One region of the Streptomyces sp. NPDC059668 genome, then DNA from elsewhere that is predicted to be linked to it. Evidence: riboswitches for the same ligand, from Rfam matches in the RefSeq annotation. Region 1 holds a riboswitch; each other region holds the start of a gene.
What was found. A riboswitch is a leader RNA that binds a small molecule or an ion and turns the genes downstream of it on or off. The one in region 1 is predicted to bind cobalamin.
Positions count from the first base shown of each region.

Region 1 (5,775 bases):
TCCCACACCTACCGCAACCCCTACTTCGACCAGCAGTACAACGGGGCGTTCGACGCGGGGATCCTCCGCGGCGCCTACCACTTCGCGATGCCGGACAAGTCGTCCGGCGCCACCCAGGCCGAGTACTTCGTGCGCAACGGGGGCGAGTGGCAGGCCGACGGCCGGACGCTGCCGCCCGCGCTGGACATCGAGTACAACCCGTACAGCAAGCACAAGTGTTACGGCATGAGCAAGGCCGGGCTCGTGAACTGGATCCAGGACTTCAGCGACGAGCTCGAACGGGAGACGGGCCGCCGCCCGGTGATCTACACGACCGCCCACTGGTGGAACACCTGCACCGGGGACAGTCGTGCCTTCGCCTCGGACCACCCTCTCTGGCTGGCCCGCTACGACTCGGCGGACATCGGCGCGCTGCCGGGCGGCTGGTCGTCGTGGACGTTCTGGCAGTACGACAACAGCGGGGCCCTGCCGGGTGACCAGAATCTCTTCAACGGATCCATGGCCCGGCTGAAGAGGCTCGCGAAGGGCTAGCGGAGCCCGATATTCCGCCTTCGTTCGAACCGTGGGTCGCTCCACCGGCATGCACGACGACGCAACCGGAGGGGCGATCCATGGTTCGATACACCCCTAAGCCCGCCTCAGTTCATCTTCCGTTCACTCAGGTTGCCTACGGTCCAACTGCCACTGACGTCAAACAGAAGCCTGGGTAAATGGAACACATCACGCTCCTCCTCGGAATCGTGATCGTCACCGCTCTCGTGTTCGATTTCACGAACGGTTTCCACGACACTGCCAACGCGATGGCGACGACCATCTCGACCGGCGCTCTGAAGCCCAAGACGGCGGTGGCCATGTCCGCCGTGCTGAATCTCGTCGGTGCGTTCCTCTCCGTCGAGGTCGCCAAGACGATCTCCGGCGGACTCATCAACGAAGAGGGCATCCGCACCGAAGTGATCTTCGCGGCGCTCGTCGGCGCCATCCTCTGGAATCTGCTGACCTGGCTCCTGGGTCTGCCCTCCAGTTCCTCCCACGCACTGTTCGGCGGCCTGATCGGCGCCGCCGTCATGTCGGCCGGCTGGTCGTCGGTGAACGGCTCGACCGTCGTCACCAAGGTGCTGCTCCCCGCGGTCGCCGCTCCCGTCGTGGCCGGACTCGCCGCGATGCTGGCCACCCGGCTGACGTACCGGATCAGCAACCGCGCCGACCAGAAGGCGACCGCCAAGGGCTACCGCGCCGGGCAGATCGCCTCGGCCGGTCTGGTCTCGCTGGCGCACGGCACCAACGACGCGCAGAAGACGATGGGCATCATCACCCTCGCCCTGGTCACCGGTGGTGTGATCGCCCCCGGCTCGAACCCTCCCACCTGGGTCATCGTCTCGGCCGGTACCGCCATCGCGCTCGGCACCTACCTGGGCGGCTGGCGCATCATCCGCACGATGGGCAAGGGCCTGACCGACCTCGCGCCGCAGCAGGGCTTCGCCGCCCAGACCAGCGCCGCGACGGCCATCCTGGCCTCCTCGCACATCGGCTTCTCCCTCTCCACCACCCAGGTCTGCTCGGGTGCCGTGATGGGCTCGGGCCTCGGCCGCAAGGGCGGTGTCGTCCGCTGGTCGACCGCGACCCGGATGTTCGTCGCCTGGGGCCTGACCCTGCCGGCCGCCGGACTGGCCGGTGCCGCCGCCGAGTTCCTGACCAAGCAGGGCACCTGGGGCATCGTCCTCACCGGCGTGCTCCTGGTCGCCGGCGCCGCCGTCATCCGGACGCTCTCCCGCCGTCAGCCGGTCACCGTCGACAACGTCAACGACGCCGCCGAGCCGGCCGGTGTCCTCACCACCGCGATGGCCGCGGTCACCCCGCCGCCCGCGGGCCCCGTCACCGGAGACCTGTCCGGCGATCTGAAGACCACCATCCCGTCCCCGGACGCGGAGCCCACCCGCCCGGCCACGGTGTAAGGACAGAACAGCATGAACATCGACTGGGCAGCCCTCGGCTCCGTCTTCGGAGTCAGCCTCGTGGTCACCGTGGCCCTCGTCGGCCTCTTCACCCTCGGCATCGTCGGCCTCACCAAGCGCGAGTCCGCGTCCGCCCAGGGCGGTTCGGCCGCTCTCGCGGTCACCGGCGCGTACGTCTGCTTCGCCGCGTGCGCGGCGGCGGTGGCGTACGGGATCTATCTCATCGTCGGCAAGTGACCGCACGCCGCTGACCGGGCTCCGGCAAACAGCCTGAAACGGGCATCACTTCACGTGGGGTGGGGGGGGGGGGGGGGGCGGCCCCCCCCCCCCCCCCCCCACCCCACGCGTACGACGTCCCCCGACCCGCGCGCACGCCCTCCCGCGCCCCTCGCCATGTGGGCCTTCGCACACTCTCCCCCCGCAGGTCAACGGCAAGTTGACGGGTCCCGCAACCCGTGGTGGACTGCCGGAGCCAAGTACGGCGACAGAAGAGGAAGCCGGTGTGAATCCGGCGCGGTCCCGCCACTGTGACCGGGGAAGGAACTCCCCGGGAGCCAGGAACTCTCCCCGCCGGTCTCGTCGAACCAGGGCGCGGACACCCTGAGTGAGGACATATCGCCATGCGCGGCTGCCCGTTGCGGGTCTTGTTGAGTACGAGGGTTCCACTTCACCCCACGGCGGGCTGACCCCGTGCGTGCCGATCGCGTCTTCGCGTACGGCGCCGCCACCGGCCTCCTCGGCGACCTGCTCCTCGGCGATCCCCGCCGGGGCCATCCGGTCGCCGCGTTCGGGCGGACCGCGGGAGCCGTGGAACGGATGCTGTGGCGCGACCACCGCGGCTGGGGAGCGCTGCACACCACCGTCTGCGTCGGTGGCGCCGGTGCGCTCGCCGCGCTCGCGAGCCGTGGCGCACGACGTTCCCGTACCGCCTCCATCGCCCTGACCGCCGCCGCCACTTGGGCCGTCGTCGGGGGCACCTCCCTCGGGCGCGAGGCGCGGGCGATCGGTGCCGCGCTCGGCACCGGTGACGTCGAGGCCGCCCGCGCGCGGCTGCCGCACCTGTGCGGGCGCGACCCCCAGGCACTGGACCGCGACGGCATCGCGCGCGCCGTCGTCGAGTCCGTCGCCGAGAACACCTCGGACGCCGTGGTGGGCGCCCTGGTGTGGGGTGCCGTCGGCGGTGTGCCCGGACTGGTCGCCTACCGCGCCGTGAACACGCTCGACGCCATGGTCGGGCACAGATCCGCCAGGTACCTGCGCTACGGCTGGGCCTCCGCGCGCCTCGACGACGTCGCGGGCTGGCCGGGGGCACGGCTGACCGCGGCGCTCGCCACCGTCGCCGGCGACGACCCGCGCGGGGCGGTGCGCGCCTGGCGCGCCGACGCCCGACGGCATCCGAGCCCCAACGCCGGTCCCGTGGAAGCCTCGTTCGCCGGATCGCTCGGGGTACGGCTCGGCGGGACCCTCTCGTACTCCGGCCGGGTCGAGCACCGGCCGGTCCTCAACGACGGCGGGCGCGCCGTGCGCGTCGCCGACATCGAACGGGCCGTACGGCTGTCGCGGCGCGTCGGCTGGCTCGCCCTCGGCGTGAGTGCCGCGGCGCGACTGCTGGCCGGACGGCTGCTCGCCGACGGACCTCCGCCGAAGGGGCGTACGACATGAGTGGCGGTCTCCTCGTCGCCGGAACCACCTCCGACGCAGGCAAGAGCGTCGTGACCGCCGGGATCTGCCGGTGGCTGGTCCGGCAGGGCGTCAAGGTCGCGCCCTTCAAGGCGCAGAACATGTCCCTGAACTCCTTCGTGACCCGCGAGGGCGCCGAGATCGGGCGGGCGCAGGCCATGCAGGCGCAGGCGGCCCGGGTGGAACCGACCGCGCTCATGAACCCCGTGCTGCTCAAGCCGGGCAGCGACCGGAGCAGTCAGGTCGTGCTCATGGGCAGGCCGGTGGGCGAGATGACGGCCCGCGGCTACCACGGCGGTAGGCAGCGACAGCTCCTGGGCACCGTGCTGGACTGCCTCGCCGAGTTGCGGGGCACGTATGACGCGGTGATCTGTGAGGGGGCCGGCAGTCCCGCCGAGATCAATCTGCGGCGGACCGACATCGTGAACATGGGGATCGCGCGCAACGCGCGGCTGCCCGTGCTCGTCGTCGGCGACATCGACCGCGGCGGCGTGTTCGCCTCGTTCTTCGGGACGGTCGCGCTGCTGTCCCCCGGGGACCAGGAGCTCGTCGCCGGGTTCCTGGTCAACAAGTTCCGTGGCGACGTCGGCCTGTTGGAGCCCGGGCTCGACATGCTGAAGGACCTCACCGGACGCCGTACGTACGGCGTCCTGCCCTTCCGGCACGGCCTCGGGATCGACGAGGAGGACGGCCTGCGTGTCTCGCTGCGGGGTGCCGTGCGGGAGTCGGCGGTCGCCGGGCCCGTCGGCGAGGACGTCCTGCGCGTCGCGGTCTGCGCGGTCCCGCTGATGTCCAACTTCACGGACGTGGACGCGCTGGCCGCCGAACCCGGCGTCGTCGTGCGGTTCGTGGACCGGGCCGCCGAACTGGCCGACGCGGACCTGGTCGTCGTGCCCGGGACCCGGGGCACCGTCAACGCGCTGGCGTGGCTGCGCGAACGGGGCCTCGCGGACGCGATCGCCCGCCGGGCCGCCGAGGGCCGTCCGGTGCTGGGGATCTGCGGCGGCTTCCAGCTCCTCGGGGACCACATCGAGGACGAGGTCGAGTCACGGGCCGGGCACGTCGACGGGCTCGGACTCCTGCCCGTCCGGGTGCGGTTCGCGCGGGAGAAGACCCTCACCCGCCCGTCCGGCGAGGCGCTCGGGGAACCCGTCGACGGGTACGAGATCCATCACGGCGTCGCCGAGGTGACCGGTGGCGAGCCCTTCCTGGACGGGTGCCGGGTGGGTGCCGTCTGGGGTACCCACTGGCACGGCTCGCTGGAGTCCGACGGCTTCCGGCGTGCCTTCCTGCGCGAGGTGGCGGCCGCCGCGGGCCGCCGCTTCGTGCCGGCCGCCGACACGTCGTTCGGGGCGCTGCGCGAGGAGCAGCTCGACCGGCTCGGCGATCTGATCGAGGAACACGCGGACACGGACGCGCTGTGGCGACTCATCGAGTCGGGCGCGCCGCAAGGACTGCCTTTCATTCCACCGGGAGCGCCCGCATGAGCACAGTGTTGTTGTTGTCGACCGCCGACACGGACCTGCTGGCGGCCCGCGCCTCCGGCGCCGCCTACCGGATCGGCAATCCGACCCGGGTGGACGTCACGGACGAACTCCCCGCGCTCGTCGAGGGCGCCGACCTCGCCGTCGTACGGCTCCTCGGCGGCAAGCGGGCCTGGGAGGACGGCCTGGCCTTCCTGAAGGCGTCCGGTGTCCCTACCGTGCTGCTCGGCGGCGAGACGGTCCCCGACGCCGAGCTGATGGCCGACTCGTCGGTGCCGGCCGGTGTGGTGGCCGAGGCCCTGCGCTATCTGGTCGAGGGCGGCCCGGAGAACCTCACCGAACTGGCCCGGTTCCTCTCCGACACCGTGCTGCTCACCGGCGAGGGCTTCGAGGAGCCGCGCAAGATGCCCGAGTACGGCGTCCACGGCGAGCGTGCCTTCGTCGAGGGCCGCCCGACCATCGGGGTGCTCTTCTACCGCGCCCACCAGCTGGCCGGCAACACGGCCTTCGTCGACACGCTGTGCGACGCGGTCGAGGCACGCGGCGCCAACGCCCTGGCCGTGTACTGCGGTTCACTGCGCGGCGCCGACAGCGGCCTGTACGAGATCCTCGGCAGGACCGACGCGCTGGTCGCCACCGTGCTCGCGGCGGGCGGCACG
Region 1 is NZ_JBHWEL010000100.1:15,225-20,999, reverse strand. It holds gene ACFV2J_RS38965 (lysozyme) at 1-531, shown strand, start outside; gene ACFV2J_RS38960 (anion permease) at 711-1,952, shown strand; gene ACFV2J_RS38955 (hypothetical protein) at 1,965-2,189, shown strand; cobalamin riboswitch at 2,403-2,538, shown strand; gene ACFV2J_RS38950 (cobalamin biosynthesis protein) at 2,643-3,614, shown strand; gene ACFV2J_RS38945 (cobyric acid synthase) at 3,611-5,119, shown strand; gene cobN (cobaltochelatase subunit CobN) at 5,116-5,775, shown strand, end outside.

Region 2 (5,775 bases), on a different contig from region 1:
AATGGGGCCTGGGCGGACGGTCGTTCGGCACCTGGGTCACCTGGTTCCTGCTCGGCGGCGACCTCTACACGGCGTACACCTTCGTCGCCGTACCGGCCGCGATCTACGCGGCGGGCGCGGCCGGCTTCTTCGCCGTGCCGTACACGATCCTGGTCTACCCGCTGGTCTTCACGTTCCTGCCCCGCCTGTGGTCCGTCTCGCACAAGCACGGCTATGTGACGACGTCGGACTTCGTGCGCGGCCGCTTCGGCTCCAAGAGCCTGTCCCTCGCCGTGGCCGTCACCGGCATCCTCGCGACCATGCCGTACATCGCGCTCCAACTGGTGGGCATCCAGGCCGTGCTGGACGTCATGGGCGTCGGCGGCGGCGAGAACACGAACTGGTTCGTCAAGGACCTTCCGCTCCTCATCGCCTTCGGCGTACTGGCCGCGTACACCTACTCCTCGGGCCTGCGCGCCCCCGCCCTGATCGCGTTCGTGAAGGACACCCTGATCTACATCGTGATCGCGGTGGCCATCATCTACATCCCGATCAAGCTGGGCGGCTTCGACGAGATCTTCCACTCGGCGAGCGAGAAGTACGCCGCGGCCGGCGCGGGCGGGATCGTACCGGCCCAGGCCGGGCAGTGGACCTACGCCACCCTGGCGCTCGGCTCCGCGCTCGCCCTGTTCATGTACCCGCACTCGATCACCGCGACGCTGTCCAGCCGCAGCCGCGAGGTGATCCGGCGCAACACCACGATCCTGCCGCTCTACTCCCTGATGCTGGGCCTGCTCGCCCTGCTCGGGTTCATGGCGATCGCGGCCGGGGTGAAGGTCACCAACGGCCAGCTCGCCATCCCGCAGCTCTTCGAGAACATGTTCCCGGACTGGTTCGCGGGTGTGGCCTTCGCCGCGATCGGCATCGGAGCGCTCGTCCCGGCGGCCATCATGTCCATCGCGGCCGCGAACCTCTTCACCCGCAACATCTACAGGGACTTCATCAAGCCGGACGCGACCCCGCAGCAGGAGACCAAGGTCTCCAAGCTGGTCTCCCTGCTGGTGAAGGTGGGCGCGCTGGTCTTCGTCCTCACGATGGACAAGACGGTCGCCATCAACTTCCAGCTCCTGGGCGGCATCTGGATCCTGCAGACCTTCCCGGCCCTGGTCGGCGGCCTGTTCACGCGCTGGTTCCACCGCTGGGCGCTGCTCGGGGGCTGGGCGGTCGGCATGCTCTACGGCACGCTCGCCGCCTACGGGGTCGCCTCACCGACACAGGCGCACTTCGGCGGCAGCTCGAAGGAGATCCCCGGCATCGGGGAGATCGGCTACATCGGTCTGACGGCGTTCGTCATGAACGTGGTGGTCTCCGTCGTCCTCACCTTCGCCCTGCGGGCCTTCAAGGCGCCCGAGGGCGTGGACGAGACGTCACCGCAGGACTACACGGTGGACGCCGGCGACCCGGGGGTCCAGGTCGAGCTGCCCACGGCCAGCGCGGAGGCGGGTCACTGAGGCTTGGACAGGGGTGACCGGGGGACGGGCCGTCGGAGGAAATCCGGCGGCCCGTCGCCGTACGTCTGATGCACACTCCCGGCATGGACATCGTCATCAGGCCGGCGCGGCCGGCGGAGTACCCCGGCGTCGGCGAGCTCACCGTGACCGCCTATCTCGGGGACGGGCTGCTCGACTTCGGGGAGAGCGACCCCTACCTCGGGGAGCTGCGGGACGTCGCGAAGCGGGCCGCCGCGGCCGAGGTGCTCGTCGCGGTCGAGGGGGAACGGATCCTCGGCGGCGTGACCTTCGTCCCCCGGGGCGGACCCATGGCCGACATCGCGGGGCCCGGCGAGGCCGAGATCCGGATGCTCGCCGTCACGCGCGAGGCCCGCGGCCGAGGTGCGGGCACGGCCCTCGTGGGCGCCTGCGTCGACCGGGCGAGGGCCACCGGGGGCTGTGCGCGCGTGGTGCTGTCCACCCAGCGCACCATGCGCACCGCCCACCGCCTCTACGAACGCCTCGGCTTCACCCGCACGCCGGAGCGCGACTGGAACCCGGTTCCGCACCTCGACGACCTCTTCCTCCTCACCTACGAGTTGACGCTCAGCCACACTCCGTAGCGCCCCCAGAAGCCGACACGGCACAAGATGTGGGGGTGCTTCCTCAGCCCGGCACTAGATGTATGCTCATGCTCGCTGTCGTCGCAGGGGAATCCGGTGCGAATCCGGAACTGTCCCGCAACGGTGTACTTGTGCGCATTCGCGTACCGGCTTCAGTCCGAGGACCTGCCGACAGCGTGCCCCGGCCGGCCGGCCGGGCGCCGACGACGTCCGGGCCTCGTGGAATGGGCCGGTGGACGCACGCGTACCCGTAACGGAGTCGCGTGTCCCGCTGCCCTCCGCCAGGTCCTGTGCCGAGCGAGGGAGAGCCCCAAGTGACCATCGCGCCAGCCGACCCGGTTTCAGTTTCCGCCCAGCAGACCCCGGTGGAAGCGGAGTCCGCGCAGCGGGCCCCGGTGGAGACGGACGGTCCCGGTACCACGCTGCTGCGTACCCTGACCGACTTCACCGCCGACCTTCCCGGCGCCGACCCCGGCCGGGTCGCCGCCGCCGCGCTGCGCGGCCGGTCCACCCGCGCGGACGACGCGGAGCTGCGCGAGCTGGCCACCGAGGCGGCCGCGGGCCTCATCTCCGAGGACCCCGTGTACTCGCGGCTGGCCGCCAGGCTGCTGACGGTCGGCATCGCCGAGGAAGCCGCCTCGCAGGGCGTCACGACGTTCTCCGAGTCCATCACCACGGGCCGGCGCGAGGGTCTGATCGCCGACCGCACGGCCGACTTCGTCGACCTGCACGCGGCCCGTCTGGACGCGCTGATCGACACCGCGGGCGACGACCGCTTCGGCTACTTCGGCCTGCGCACCCTGCACAGCCGCTACCTGCTCCGGCACCCGATCACCCGCAAGGTCATCGAGACCCCCCAGCACTTCATGCTCCGGGTGGCGTCCGGCCTCGCGGAGGACGACACGGCCCGGTCCGTCGACGAAGTCGCCGCGCTCTACGGCCTGATGAGCCGCCTGGACTACCTCCCGTCCTCCCCCACGCTCTTCAACTCCGGTACGCGGCACCCGCAGATGTCGTCCTGCTACCTCCTCGACTCCCCGCTGGACGAGCTGGACTCCATCTACGACCGCTACCACCAGGTCGCGCGTCTGTCGAAGCACGCGGGCGGCATCGGGCTGTCCTACTCCCGCATCCGCTCCCGCGGTTCGCTGATCCGCGGCACGAACGGGCACTCCAACGGCATCGTCCCGTTCCTGAAGACCCTCGACGCCTCGGTCGCCGCGGTGAACCAGGGCGGCCGGCGCAAGGGTGCCGCCGCGGTCTACCTGGAGACCTGGCACTCCGACATCGAGGAGTTCCTGGAGCTGCGGGACAACACCGGTGAGGACGCCCGCCGTACGCACAACCTGAACCTGGCGCACTGGATCCCGGACGAGTTCATGCGCCGGGTCGACGCCGACGCGCAGTGGTCCCTCTTCTCCCCCTCCGACGTGCCCGGACTGGTCGACCTGTGGGGCGCCGAGTTCGACGCGGCCTACCGCGCGGCGGAGGCGAAGGGCCTGGCGAAGAAGACCATGCCGGCCCGCGAGCTCTACGGCCGCATGATGCGCACCCTGGCGCAGACCGGCAACGGCTGGATGACCTTCAAGGACGCCGCCAACCGCACGGCCAACCAGACGGCGGAGCCGGGCCACACCGTGCACTCCTCGAACCTGTGCACAGAGATCCTGGAGGTCACGGACGACGGGGAGACGGCCGTCTGCAACCTCGGCTCGGTCAACCTCGGCGCGTTCGTCGACACGGCCACCGGCGACCTGGACTGGGAGCGTCTGGACGAGACGGTCCGCACCGCCGTCACCTTCCTCGACCGCGTCGTCGACATCAACTTCTACCCGACCGAGCAGGCGGGCCGCTCGAACGCCAAGTGGCGCCCGGTCGGCCTCGGCGCGATGGGCCTCCAGGACGTCTTCTTCAAGCTGCGTCTGCCCTTCGACTCGCCCGCCGCCCGCGCGCTCTCCACCCGTATCGCCGAGCGCATCATGCTCGCCGCCTACGAGGCCTCCGCCGACCTCGCCGAGCGCAACGGCCCGCTCCCGGCCTGGGAGAAGACCCGTACCGCCCGCGGGGTGCTGCACCCCGACCACTTCGACGTCGAGCTGAACTGGCCGGAGCGCTGGGCGGCGCTGCGCGAGCGGATCGCGGCGGTCGGCATGCGCAACTCCCTCCTGCTCGCCATCGCGCCCACCGCGACGATCGCGTCCATCGCGGGCGTGTACGAGTGCATCGAGCCGCAGGTCTCGAACCTCTTCAAGCGCGAGACGCTGTCCGGTGAGTTCCTCCAGGTCAACTCCTACCTGGTGGCGGAACTGAAGAAGCTCGGCGTGTGGGACGCGCAGACCCGGGAGGCGCTGCGCGAGTCCAACGGCTCGGTGCAGGGGTTCACCTGGGTGCCGCAGGACGTCCGTGACCTGTACCGCACGGCCTGGGAGATCCCGCAGCGCGGTCTCATCGACATGGCCGCGGCCCGCACCCCGTTCCTGGACCAGGCCCAGTCGCTGAACCTCTTCCTGGAGACGCCGACCATCGGCAAGCTCTCCTCGATGTACGCGTACGCCTGGAAGTCGGGCCTGAAGACGACGTACTACCTGCGCTCGCGTCCGGCGACCCGCATCGCCCGCGCCGCCCAGGCACAGGCCCGGCCCGAGAAGTCCATCCCCCTCCAGCAGGTCGCCGACCCCGACGCCGTCGCCTGCTCCCTTGAGAACCCCGAGTCCTGCGAGGCCTGCCAGTGATGTCCACCCCGAACAGCGAGAAGAACCTGCTCGACCCGGGTTTCGAACTCACCCTGCGCCCCATGCGCTATCCGGACTTCTACGAGCGCTACCGGGACGCCATCAAGAACACCTGGACCGTCGAGGAGGTCGACCTCCACTCGGACGTCGCCGACCTGGCGAAGCTGTCGCAGGGCGAGCAGCACATGATCGGCCGGCTGGTCGCGTTCTTCGCGACGGGCGACTCGATCGTGGCGAACAACCTCGTCCTGACGCTCTACAAGCACATCAACTCCCCCGAGGCGCGCCTGTACCTCTCGCGCCAGCTGTTCGAGGAGGCCGTGCACGTCCAGTTCTATCTGACCCTGCTGGACACCTATCTGCCCGACCCGGAGGACAGGACAGCGGCCTTCGCGGCCGTCGAGAACATCCCCTCCATCCGGGAGAAGGCCGAGTTCTGCTTCAAGTGGATGGACTCGGTGGAGAAGCTGGACCGCCTGGAGACCAAGGCCGACCGGCGGCGCTTCCTGCTGAACCTGATCTGCTTCGCCGCGTGCATCGAGGGCCTCTTCTTCTACGGAGCCTTCGCCTACGTCTACTGGTTCCGCAGCCGCGGGCTGCTGCACGGCCTCGCGACGGGCACCAACTGGGTGTTCCGCGACGAGACGATGCACATGTCCTTCGCCTTCGAGGTGGTCGACACCGTCCGCAAGGAGGAGCCCGAGCTCTTCGACGACCAGCTCCAGGAGCAGGTCACCGACATGCTGCGGGAAGCCGTGGAGGCGGAGCTCCAGTTCGGGCGCGACCTGTGCGGTGAAGGCCTGCCGGGCATGAACACCGAGTCGATGCGCCAGTACCTGGAGTGCGTCGCCGACCAGCGCCTCCAGCGGCTCGGCTTCGCCCCCGTCTACGGCTCCGCGAACCCCTTCTCCTTCATGGAGCTCCAGGGCGTCCAGGAACTGACCAACTTCT
Region 2 is NZ_JBHWEL010000021.1:13,553-19,327, forward strand. It holds gene mctP (monocarboxylate uptake permease MctP) at 1-1,490, shown strand, start outside; gene ACFV2J_RS17480 (GNAT family N-acetyltransferase) at 1,574-2,092, shown strand; cobalamin riboswitch at 2,125-2,280, shown strand; gene ACFV2J_RS17485 (ribonucleoside-diphosphate reductase subunit alpha) at 2,407-4,824, shown strand; gene ACFV2J_RS17490 (ribonucleotide-diphosphate reductase subunit beta) at 4,824-5,775, shown strand, end outside.
Region 2: linked by a shared signal. The riboswitch ahead of ACFV2J_RS17485 (ribonucleoside-diphosphate reductase subunit alpha) and the one ahead of ACFV2J_RS38950 (cobalamin biosynthesis protein) in region 1 are both predicted to bind cobalamin.

Region 3 (5,775 bases), on a different contig from region 1:
GCCCCCCCCCCCCCCGGCGCCGCCGCCCCCCCCCCCCCCGCGCGGCCCCCCCCCCGCTTCTCCAGGGTGCGTGCCCGGTGCAACCACGCGTGCGCCTTGACGGTGAGGTTCCGGTCGGCCAGACCGTCACCCATGTCCCGCAGCAACCCTCCGATGGCGTGGGCCACATCGCGCACGGCCGCTTCGGACTCGTCCACGTACAAAGGGGGCAGGACGAGCGCGTTCACGGCGATACCCGCCACCGCTCCGGTCAGCGTCTGCAGCGCGGGGAACAGGAGGTTTCCCACCGGCGCGGTCGCCGTGGCGGCCAGGGCGATGACCGCGGTCGAGGCGATCTGGAGCCGGTCGTCGGTCGTGCGACGGGGCCCTCCCAGCACCGCGACGACCGCGATGACCGCGACGCTGCCGGCGGTCACCCCGAAGAGCCAGGCGGTCGCGAGAGCGAGGACCAGGCCGCCCAGCTTCGCGACGACGTTCTGCGCCGCCTTGGTCACGGACTGGTACACAGTCGACGCGTTGACCATGAGCAGTGCCGTGGCGACCGCCAGATACGGGCTGCCGCCGGGGGACCACGGAGCCGCGACACCCCAGGCGAGCAGTGCCGCGATCAGGGTCTTCACACCGTGCACCACATGGCCCGGCCGCCGGTCGCGGATCCGATGGGCCAGGTGACGCATCGCCCCGACCACCGTCGCCAGGACACGCTCGGGCAAAATGGTTGAATGCTGCACATCGCCAATATCGCACTTTGCTCCCCCGTGGACCCCGTGATGTCCCCCACAGCCGTCCGTCCGTGCCGACGACGAGGGGCGTCGGCACCTCCGAAGACCTGATCCGGGCGATCCACTCTTCGGTGCACGACGGGCACGGGGTGGACGCTATGATCCGTGATCACGCGACCACGATCCGCTTCGGACGTCGGCAGGGCGTGGGCCTCGGCCTGCGCGTTCCGCACCTCGTCGCCACGTGACCCTGGGGGAGACCATGCGGCAGGCGCCCGGTACGGCCTGGCGGACGCGGCGACCGTCGGGACCGACCGCGTACGGATCCGGCCGTGGCCACGACACGGGGACGCCGACCGGGAGACGGCACTGCGGCTGCTCGACCGACTCGCGCGGTGCCGGGCCCCGTACCCGTGGGAATCCGACGACGGGGTACGGTCCCCCGCGAACGCGACGCCCCGGCGCCGGAGTTGCCGCCGTTCTTCGCTCCGGACGCCTGCTCCCGCCCTGTCGTGCGGCGCGCCCAGGCGGCCCGACGGGACGGCCCGAGGCGAGGTTTCACGGGTGCGACCGGGGTTGAGGACGACAGGGCACGGGCCCTCACCACGGGGTGACGTCGTGGTCCTCCGGTCACCCGGGCCCTACGCCCGCGTCCCTCCCTGTGGCCGTCGTCGCCCTTGCGTGATCGGGGAGTCTCGCGAGCCGTCCCCCCGTTCGCAGATCGTGGGTTCCGGGAGAACGCGAAAGGGCCCCCGGACGGTTCCGGTGGCCCTCCGCGTGTGATCGCCCGCTGATGTCCCAGCGGTCTTCGGTACGTCTTCTCGTACGTCTCCTCGTACGTCGTCCCAGGGTGAACGTGTCAGTTCGGTACGGGAGTTGCTCCCGCGGCCACGGCCGCCGCCGGTCGCGGGGCCAGCAGACGCTGTGCCAACTCCCCGAAGACCAGACCGAAGCCGGTCCACAGGGTGAGCTGGATGGCGAGGGCCGAGGTACGGAACCGCCACAGCAGGGTGGCCGGGAAGTCCTTCGGCACCTCGTTGATGACCGGAAGGAACTCGTAGGCGATTCCGATCACGAGGACGAAGAAGACGACCGCGGCGACGGTCGCGTACCAGGTACCCCAACGAGGTGCGAGCCGCTTGCCGAGGATCACCGCGGCGATCGCGAGCAGCACGCTGAGCACCATCATCAGGAAGTACAGCGTCGTGCGCTTGCCGATGGTGTCGGGGTCGCCGACGGACGGCGGGTTGGCCGGGTACTTCAGGAACGGCACGACGTACACCGCGAGCAGGGCGCAGCCGGACAGCAGCAACGCGGTCGCGCGCGGGCTGAAGCGGCCGACGCGGCCGAGCGCGAAGCAGTACGCGAGGGCGGCGATGCCGCCGAAGGCGACGCCGTAGATCAGTACGCCGGTGGCGAGGCCGCCGGTGGACTGAAGGCTACGGCTGACGATCTCGACCTCGTGCCCGTGTGCCGGGGCGTGGGCCTCTTCGAACCCGATGGCGTCGTCGACGCTGGGCTCGCCCAGGAAGTAGGCGACGACGAGGGCCAGCACACCGGCGGCGAGGCCGGCGAGCATGCCCCGCACGAGAAGGTTTCGGACGGTTGCGGAGTTCATGGGTGCGCGGTGTCCCTCGTCAGTGGCAGGGGAAGCCGAGGAGGTGGCGGGCATCGTGCACCCACTCGTGGACGTCCTCGCCGGAGACGACGGCGGTGGCACCCTGCTCGGCGCCGACGAAGTACAGCAGGACCAGCATCAGGATGCCGAAGAAGACCGCCCAGGGGACGATCGTGCCGATCGGCAGCTTGGCGGGGATCGGGGTGGCTGTCGGCGGAGCGACGGTCTGCGCCATGGCAGGACCTCCTCGGGAGTTCGCGTCCCATCTCGGTGGTGCACAGGACGACAGCTGCGGGTCTGACTTGAGAGACCCCCTGAGGAGGGGGTCTCGTTCACAGTGGCGCGACCGTGCCGGATTTCCACCGGCTTCCGCCATGCCGTCGTCGATATCGCACTGACCGTACCGCGTGTCGGGTTCATGGCCAAGACCGTCCCAACCGCCGTGATCTTCGTCTCGCCGGTGGGAGCAGACGGCCGTGACCTGTGGGTCAGCGGCGGGTGAAGCACGCCGACCGCCTTCCCGGCGAAGGTGTTCGCCCCCCTCCTTCTGGCCGGCGGCCGCGAACACCGCGTGAATGTAACGCCGTTCGCACGTCGTGGCCGCTCGCGTCGTACAACTCGCCCGGCTCGCGGCGAGTTCGGCCATTCACTCGTGAACTCTCCGTCCCCTTGCCTCGTCACCCGCCGGAAGCGGGTCCGTGATCCTGAGCGGCGCCCCGCACCCGGGCCGCGGTCGCGGTTCGCCGGGCTCCCCGTACGGGGCCCGGTACCGGGCAGTCCGCTGTGAGCGCCCCGGCACCGGCGAACGCTACGGTTCCGCCCTCCGGTGCCCCTCCTACGCGATGTCGGCGGCCGCGAGGCCGAGTTCACGCTCGCCGAGCGGGGTGAAGAAGCGCGCGACGTCCGCGTCCGTGACCTCGGCGAGTGTCGACGGCGACCAGCGCGGGTCCCGGTCCTTGTCGACGACCTGGGCGCGGATGCCCTCCACGAGGTCCGGTCGGGTGAGCGCCGCGCAGGAGACGCGGTACTCCCGGTCGAGCGCTTCCTCCAGGGTGGTGGTCAGGCGGGCTGCGCGCATCGCGGCGAGGGTGACCTTGAGGGCGGTGGGTGACTTGGTGAGCAGGGTCTCCGCGGCCTGCTTGGCCGCGCTGTCCCCGTGATCCAGCAGCCGGTCGACGATCTCCTCGACGGTGTCCGCGGAGTAACAGGCGTCGATCCAGCGCCGTGCTTCCGCGAGGTCCCCGGGCGGCGCGTCCCTGGCGTGACGGCCCAGGACCTCTCGTACCGGCGCGTGGGCGAGGTCCTGGACCAGCCGCGGCAGGGATGCGGACGGCACGTAGTGGTCGGACAGCCCGCACAGCAGGGCGTCGCCCGCGCCCACCGGAACTCCGGTGAGCGCCAGGTGCGTGCCGAGTTCGCCGGGTGCGAGGGAGAGGAGATAGGTACCGCCGACGTCCGGGACGAAGCCGATGCCCGTCTCGGGCATGGCGATCCGCGAACGTTCGGTGGCGATCCGTACGCTGCCGTGCGCGGAGACTCCGACGCCGCCGCCCATCACGATGCCGTCCATCACGGCGACATAGGGCTTCGGGTAGCGCGCGATACGGGCGTTGAGCCGGTACTCGTCGCGCCAGAAGGCCGCCGACGCCGTGCCGTCCCCGTTCCGGGCGTCGTCGTGGATGGCACGGATGTCGCCGCCCGCGCACAGGCCCCGCTCCCCCGCGCCGGTCACGACGACGGTCTTCACCGCCGGGTCGTGTTCCCAGGCCGTGAGCGCGGAGCCGATACGGCGGACCATGGCGTGGGTGAGGGCGTTGAGCGCCCGGGGCCGGTCGAGGGTGAGGTACGCGGCGTGCCCCTCGGTGCGCAGGAGGACGAAGTCGTCGGTGCCGGTGGCCGCCCCGGCGTCGTGGGGGCCGGTCATCCGGACGCCCCCGTCAGGCCGCGGGCCACGATAACGCGCATGATCTCGTTGGTTCCTTCCAGGATCCGGTGGACACGGAGCTCTCGGACGATCTTCTCGATGCCATGGTCCCTCAGGTGGCCGTGGCTCCGTGCGGCGGCGGTGCCCGGTCCGTCACGAAGCAGCCGGTCGGTCACGGAGCAGCCGGTCGCGGGCGCAGGCCTCGCCGGACGTTCGATACGTTCTATATCAATGCTATGGAAAGTTGTAATAACAGTGATAAATTGGACAGATGCAAGAACGGGCTGTACGCACCCGGCAACGGGTCCTGTGCGCCGCCGCGGAGCTCCTGAGCTCCCAAGGACGTGCGGGCATCTCGACGCGCGCCGTGAGTGCGGCGGCCGGCGTGCAGCCGCCGACTCTGTACCGGCTGTTCGGGGACAAGGACGGACTGCTCGACGCCCTCGCGGCGTACGGCTTCCAGCAGTATCTGCGCGAGAAGCAGTCCCTCGAACAGACCGACGACCCCGTCGCCGATCTGCGTAGTTCCTGGGACCTGCACGTCGGGTTCGGTCTCTCCCGGCCGGGTTTCTACGTACTGATGTACGGCGAAGGCCGTTATCGCGGCGGCATACCGGAGGGACTGGAGACCATCGCGATCCTGCGCCGGATCCTTGCCCGCGTGGCCGCGGACGGCCGGCTCCGCATGAGCGTGGACCGGGCCACGCAGCTCGTCCACGCCATGGGCCTGGGTGTCGTGCTGTCACTCATCGCGACGCCCCCTTCCGAGCGGGATCAGAGCCTGCCGGCGACGGCCCGTGAACACGCGCTGCGAATGATCACGACCGCGAGCACCGTCGCCGGGCAGAGCCCGGACGTGCCCTGCCGAGCCGCGGCCCTGCGCGAGGCGTTGACCCGGAGCGGCACCGTCGCGATGACACCCTCCGAGGGCGCGCTCCTGGCGGATTGGCTCGACCGCCTCGCCGACGGCAGTCCTGCCGCCCGATCGACTCTCTGAAGGAGGGACGGTGCCAATGGCCAGAGCCAGGGACACGCTGCCCGACGCCGGACAAGGAGCCGGGCACCCGTCCGGCACGGCCATGGCGGCGGTGGACGCACGCGGATTGGTGGTCGCGTGGAGCCGGGGGGCCGAGCGGCTCAGCGGCTTCTCGGCCGCCGACGCGATCGGCCGATTCGTCGGTCGGCTGCTGATGGACCCGGAGGTGATCCTGAGGGCACCCGCCTTCACGGATCGGAGCCGCCGGAGCGACGGTTGGTCCGGGATCGCGGGACTACGCCGCCGCGACGGCACCCCGCTCGACGTGCACCTGCGGGTCTGCCCCCTCACGGAGCGGGACGGAGGCATGCGGTGGCTGGTCACCGCGACCGAGACGACGACCGTTCCCGGCTGGCCGATGAACGGGGCCGGCGTGCAGGCGCTGCTCAGCGGGGCGCCGATCGGTATCGCCGTACGTGACACCGACCTGCGTTGCACCTGGGTCAACGACGCGCTGGCACTCCAGGACGGCATC
Region 3 is NZ_JBHWEL010000004.1:149,060-154,834, reverse strand. It holds partial or broken gene ACFV2J_RS05420 (aromatic acid exporter family protein) at 1-731, opposite strand, end outside; gene ACFV2J_RS05415 (CbtA family protein) at 1,582-2,340, opposite strand; gene ACFV2J_RS05410 (CbtB-domain containing protein) at 2,360-2,575, opposite strand; cobalamin riboswitch at 2,613-2,754, opposite strand; gene ACFV2J_RS05405 (enoyl-CoA hydratase/isomerase family protein) at 3,176-4,264, opposite strand; partial or broken gene ACFV2J_RS05400 (acyl-CoA dehydrogenase family protein) at 4,261-4,467, opposite strand; gene ACFV2J_RS05395 (TetR/AcrR family transcriptional regulator) at 4,536-5,261, shown strand; gene ACFV2J_RS05390 (SpoIIE family protein phosphatase) at 5,278-5,775, shown strand, end outside.
Region 3: linked by a shared signal. The riboswitch ahead of ACFV2J_RS05410 (CbtB-domain containing protein) and the one ahead of ACFV2J_RS38950 (cobalamin biosynthesis protein) in region 1 are both predicted to bind cobalamin.

Region 4 (5,775 bases), on a different contig from region 1:
GCCCACCCCCGAGGCGTTCACCGCCGCCGGTGCCACCGAGGTCTGTCTGTGTTCGAGCGACGCGCTGTACGAGGAGCGCGCCGAAGCGGCCGTCGAGGTGCTCAGGTCGGCGGGGGCACGGCATGTGTTCCTCGCCGGACGCCCCGGGCAGTACACCGATGTCGACGCGTACGTGTTCGCGGGCTGCGACGCCGTGGACGTGCTCTCCACCACCCTCGACCGCATGGGAGTGTCCTGATGGGAATCCCCGACTTCTCCGGGATCGAACTGGGCACGCCCACCACGGAGGGCGGTGCCGACGAGTGGCGCGCCGCCGTCAAGGGCGCGTCCGGAGGCGACGACCTGCTCTGGGAGACGCCCGAGGCCATCGCGGTCAAGCCGTTGTACACCGGCCGTGACCTGGAGGGCCTGGACTTCCTGGGCACCTACCCGGGCGTCGCGCCGTATCTGCGCGGCCCGTACCCGACGATGTACGTCAACCAGCCCTGGACGATCCGCCAGTACGCCGGGTTCTCCACCGCCGAGGAGTCCAACGCGTTCTACCGCCGCAACCTGGCGGCCGGTCAGAAGGGCTTGTCCGTCGCCTTCGACCTGCCGACCCACCGCGGCTACGACAGCGACCACCCACGGGTGACCGGCGACGTCGGCATGGCGGGCGTCGCCATCGACTCGATCTACGACATGCGGCAGCTCTTCGACGGCATCCCGCTGGACAGGATGACGGTGTCGATGACGATGAACGGCGCGGTGCTGCCCGTGCTGGCGCTGTACATCGTGGCCGCGGAGGAGCAGGGCGTACCGCCCGAGAAACTGGCCGGGACCATCCAGAACGACATCCTCAAGGAGTTCATGGTCCGCAACACCTACATCTACCCGCCGAAGCCGTCGATGCGGATCATCTCCGACATCTTCGCCTTCACCTCCCAGCGGATGCCGCGGTACAACTCCATCTCCATCTCCGGGTACCACATCCAGGAGGCGGGCGCGACCGCCGACCTGGAGCTGGCCTACACCCTCGCGGACGGCGTGGAGTACCTGCGGGCCGGCCAGGAGGCCGGACTGGACGTGGACGCGTTCGCTCCCCGGCTCTCGTTCTTCTGGGCGATCGGCATGAACTTCTTCATGGAGATCGCCAAGATGCGGGCCGCCCGGCTGCTGTGGGCCAAGCTGGTCCGGCAGTTCGACCCGAAGAACGCCAAGTCCCTGTCCCTGCGCACGCATTCGCAGACCTCGGGTTGGTCGCTGACCGCGCAGGACGTGTTCAACAACGTGACGCGGACGTGTGTGGAGGCGATGGCCGCCACCCAGGGGCACACGCAGTCGCTGCACACCAACGCCCTCGACGAGGCGCTCGCCCTGCCCACCGACTTCTCGGCCCGGATCGCCCGCAACACGCAGTTGCTGATCCAGCAGGAGTCGGGCACGACGCGGGTGATCGACCCGTGGGGCGGCAGCGCGTACGTGGAGAAGCTGACGTACGACCTGGCCCGCCGGGCCTGGCAGCACATCGAGGAGGTCGAGGCGGCGGGCGGCATGGCGCAGGCCATCGACGCGGGCATCCCGAAACTGCGTGTGGAGGAGGCCGCGGCCCGTACCCAGGCCCGGATCGACTCGGGCCGTCAGCCGGTCATCGGCGTCAACAAGTACCGGGTCGACACCGACGAACAGATCGACGTCCTCAAGGTCGACAACTCGTCCGTACGGACCCAGCAGATCGAGAAGCTGCGGCGGCTGCGCGCGGAGCGCGACGAGTCGGCGTGCCAGGATTCGCTGCGCGCGCTGACGGCGGCCGCCGGGGGCACCGGCAACCTGCTGGAACTGGCGGTGAACGCGGCCCGCGCCAAGGCCACCGTCGGTGAGATCTCCGACGCCCTGGAGAAGGTCTACGGGCGGCACGCGAGCCAGATCCGTACGATCTCCGGTGTGTACCGCAACGAGGCAGGCGAGTCGCCGTCCGTGGAGCGCACCCGCACGCGGGTGGACGCCTTCGAGGAGTCAGAGGGCCGACGGCCGCGCATCCTGGTGGCCAAGATGGGCCAGGACGGCCACGACCGCGGACAGAAGGTCATCGCCACCGCCTTCGCCGACCTCGGCTTCGACGTGGACGTCGGCCCGCTGTTCCAGACCCCCGCCGAGGTGGCACGTCAGGCCGTCGAGGCCGACGTGCACATCGTCGGGGTGTCCTCGCTGGCCGCCGGGCACCTCACCCTGGTCCCGGCGCTGCGCGAGCAGCTGGCCGAGGAGGGACGCGAGGACATCATGATCGTGGTGGGCGGGGTGATCCCTCCGCAGGACGTGCCGACCCTGCTGGAGATGGGCGCGGCGGCCGTCTTCCCGCCGGGAACGGTGATCCCGGACGCGGCGTACGACCTGGTGGAACGGCTGGCCACCGGTCTCGGACACGGCTGAGCCCCATGACGATCGACCTCGACTCCTATGTGAAGGGCGTGCTCGACGGGAAGCGTGCGTACATCGCACGGGCCATCACTCTCGTCGAGTCGACCCGGGCCGACCACCGCTCCCTGGCACAGGCCCTGTTGACCGAGTTGCTGCCGCACGGCGGCAGGGCCCGGCGCATCGGCATCACCGGGGTGCCCGGTGTGGGCAAGTCGACCTTCATCGACGCGCTCGGCACGATGCTCACCTCGCTCGGGCACCGGGTCGCGGTGCTCGCCGTCGACCCCTCGTCGAGCCGTACGGGCGGTTCGATCCTGGGTGACAAGACCCGGATGGAGCGCCTGGCGGTGGACCCCGCCGCCTTCGTGCGTCCCTCCCCCACCGCCGGCACCCTCGGCGGGGTGGCGAAGGCCACGCGGGAGTCGATGGTGGTGATGGAGGCGGCGGGCTACGACGTGATCCTGGTGGAGACGGTGGGCGTCGGCCAGTCGGAGACCGCCGTGGCGAACATGGTCGACTCCTTCCTGCTGCTCACCCTGGCCCGCACCGGCGACCAGCTCCAGGGCATCAAGAAGGGCGTCCTGGAGCTCGCGGACGTGATCACCGTCAACAAGGCGGACGGCCCGCACGAGCGCGACGCGCGTTCCGCGGCACGGGAGTTGGCGGGCGCCCTTCGTCTGATGCACCCGGTGGACGCGGCGTGGACTCCCCCCGTGCTGAGTTGCAGCGCCCGCGAGTCGACCGGTCTGGACACCGTCTGGGAGCGCCTCGAACAGCACCGGGTCCTGCTGGACTCCACCGGCCGCCTCGCCGCCAAGCGCCGCGACCAGCAGGTCGACTGGACCTGGACGATGGTCCGCGACGAGCTCCTCGGCCGGCTGCACGCGGATCCGGCGGTACGAGCCCTCACGCCCGCCCTCGAACGACAGGTACGGGACGGGGAGTTGACCGCCACGCTGGCGGCGGAACGCATCCTGGGCGTGTTCGGCGGCGCGGCGAACTGACGCACCGCTCCGCCCGTCCCTGACGTGACCCGGCACCGTGTCCGCGGGACGGACACGGTGCCCACCGGGTCACGCCCTGCGCACCCGTCCTGTTAGCCGTGCGCGACCACGGCCGTTGTCGCACGCCACCGTCCGCCATGTGAGCCGCTTCCCCCACGAGACCGCGTCGACCTCTAGGCTGGGCGGTGCAGCTGGTTCGCCCCGTCCGCCAGGCGGGATGCGTCGTAAGAGGGAACCCGGTGGGAATCCGGGACTGCCCCGCAGCGGTGAGTGGGAACGACCGCCGTCATACGCACTGGGCCCGGCCGGGTCTGGGAAGCGACGGCCAGTAGGTGGACGCCCTCCGGGGAAGCCGCGCCCATGAGTCCGAAGACCTGCCCGTTGCCCGCACGCGACCGTTCGCGCGCGGACATCCCGGTGACCTCGTGGGCGGGTCGGCGTGCACACCGGCGGACGACCGTGCTTCCTGGCGCGGGCGGTTTCCGCCCGGTCCGTCACCCCTTCGCGTTCACGTCCCGCCGCCGGGATCTCAAGGAGACATCTCGCGAAGGAGATTTCCGTGACAGCGAAGTCCGCAGCCGCGGCAGCACGGGCCACCGTGTACGGCTACCCCCGCCAGGGACGGAACCGGGAACTGAAGAAGGCCGTCGAGGGCTACTGGAAGGGCCGCGTCGACGCCGGCACCCTCCGGACCACCGCCGCGGATCTGCGCCGCGACACCTGGCGGCAGCTGGCGGAGTCAGGCATCCACGAGGTGCCCACCGGTGACTTCTCGTACTACGACCACGTCCTCGACACCAGCGTCATGGTCGGCGCCGTCCCCCAGCGGCACCGCAAGGCCGTCGAGGACGACGCCCTCGACGGGTACTTCGCGATGGCGCGCGGCACCCAGGACGTGGCGCCGCTGGAGATGACCAAGTGGTTCGATACCAACTACCACTACCTGGTGCCCGAGTTGGGCCCGGACACGGTGTTCAGGACGGACTCCGCCCAGCAGGTCGGGCAACTCGGGGAGGCGATCGCCCTCGGCCTCACCGCCCGGCCCGTCCTGGTCGGCCCGGTCACCTATCTCCTGCTGGCCAAGCCGGCGCCCGGTGTCGCCGCGGACTTCGACCCGCTGACCCTGCTGGACCGGCTGCTGCCCGTCTACGCCGAGGTGCTCGCCGACCTGCGTGCGGCGGGAGCCGAGTGGGTACAGCTGGACGAGCCCGCCCTGGTCCAGGACCGTACGCCCGCCGAACTCGGCGCCGCCGCACGCGCCTACCGGGCCCTCGGCGCGCTGACCGACCGGCCGAAGCTGCTGGTCGCCTCGTACTTCGACCGGCTCGGTGACGCGCTGCCCGTCCTGGCCAAGGCCCCGGTCGAGGGACTCGCCCTGGACTTCACGGAGTCGGCCTCCGCCAACCTCGACGCGCTCGCCGCCGTCGGCGGACTGCCCGGGAAGCGTCTGGTCGCCGGAGTCGTCAACGGCCGCAACATCTGGGTCAACGACCTGGAGAAGTCCCTCGCCACCCTCGCCACCCTGCTCGGGCTGGCCGACCGGGTGGATGTCTCCGCCTCCTGCTCCCTGCTGCACGTTCCGCTCGACGCGTCCGCCGAACGGGACATCGACCCGCAGATCCTGCGCTGGCTCGCCTTCGCCCGCCAGAAGACGACCGAGATCGCCACCCTCACCAAGGGCCTCACCCGGGGCACCGGCGCCATCGCCGCCGAACTGGCCGCCAACCGCGCCGGCCTCGCCTCCCGCGCGGCCTCCGCGATCACCCACGACCCGGACGTACGCGCCCGCACCTCGGCCGTCACGGACACGGACGCCCACCGCTCCCAGCCGTACACCGAGCGGGCCACCGCCCAGCGCGCGCACCTGGGTCTCCCCCTGCTGCCGACCACCACCATCGGGTCCTTCCCGCAGACCGCCGAACTGCGCACCGCACGCGCCGATCTGCGCACCGGCCGGATCGACCTCGCCGGGTACGAGGAACGCATCAGGGCCGAGATCGGCGCGGTGATCTCCTTCCAGGAGAAGGCCGGCATCGACGTCCTCGTGCACGGCGAGGCCGAACGCAACGACATGGTGCAGTACTTCGCCGAACAGCTCACGGGCTATCTGGCCACGCGGCACGGGTGGGTCCAGTCGTACGGCACCCGTTACGTCCGGCCGCCGATCCTGGCCGGTGACGTCTCGCGGCCCGAACCGATGACCGTGCGCTGGACCACGTACGCCCAGTCACTCACCACCAAGCCGGTCAAGGGCATGCTCACCGGACCCGTCACCATGCTCGCCTGGTCCTTCGTCCGCGACGACCAGCCCCTCGGCGACACCGCCCGCCAGGTCGCCCTCGCCCTGCGCGACGAGGTCGACGACCTGGAGAGC
Region 4 is NZ_JBHWEL010000001.1:275,246-281,020, reverse strand. It holds gene ACFV2J_RS01235 (methylmalonyl-CoA mutase family protein) at 1-238, shown strand, start outside; gene scpA (methylmalonyl-CoA mutase) at 238-2,409, shown strand; gene meaB (methylmalonyl Co-A mutase-associated GTPase MeaB) at 2,415-3,401, shown strand; cobalamin riboswitch at 3,627-3,777, shown strand; gene metE (5-methyltetrahydropteroyltriglutamate--homocysteine S-methyltransferase) at 3,961-5,775, shown strand, end outside.
Region 4: linked by a shared signal. The riboswitch ahead of metE (5-methyltetrahydropteroyltriglutamate--homocysteine S-methyltransferase) and the one ahead of ACFV2J_RS38950 (cobalamin biosynthesis protein) in region 1 are both predicted to bind cobalamin.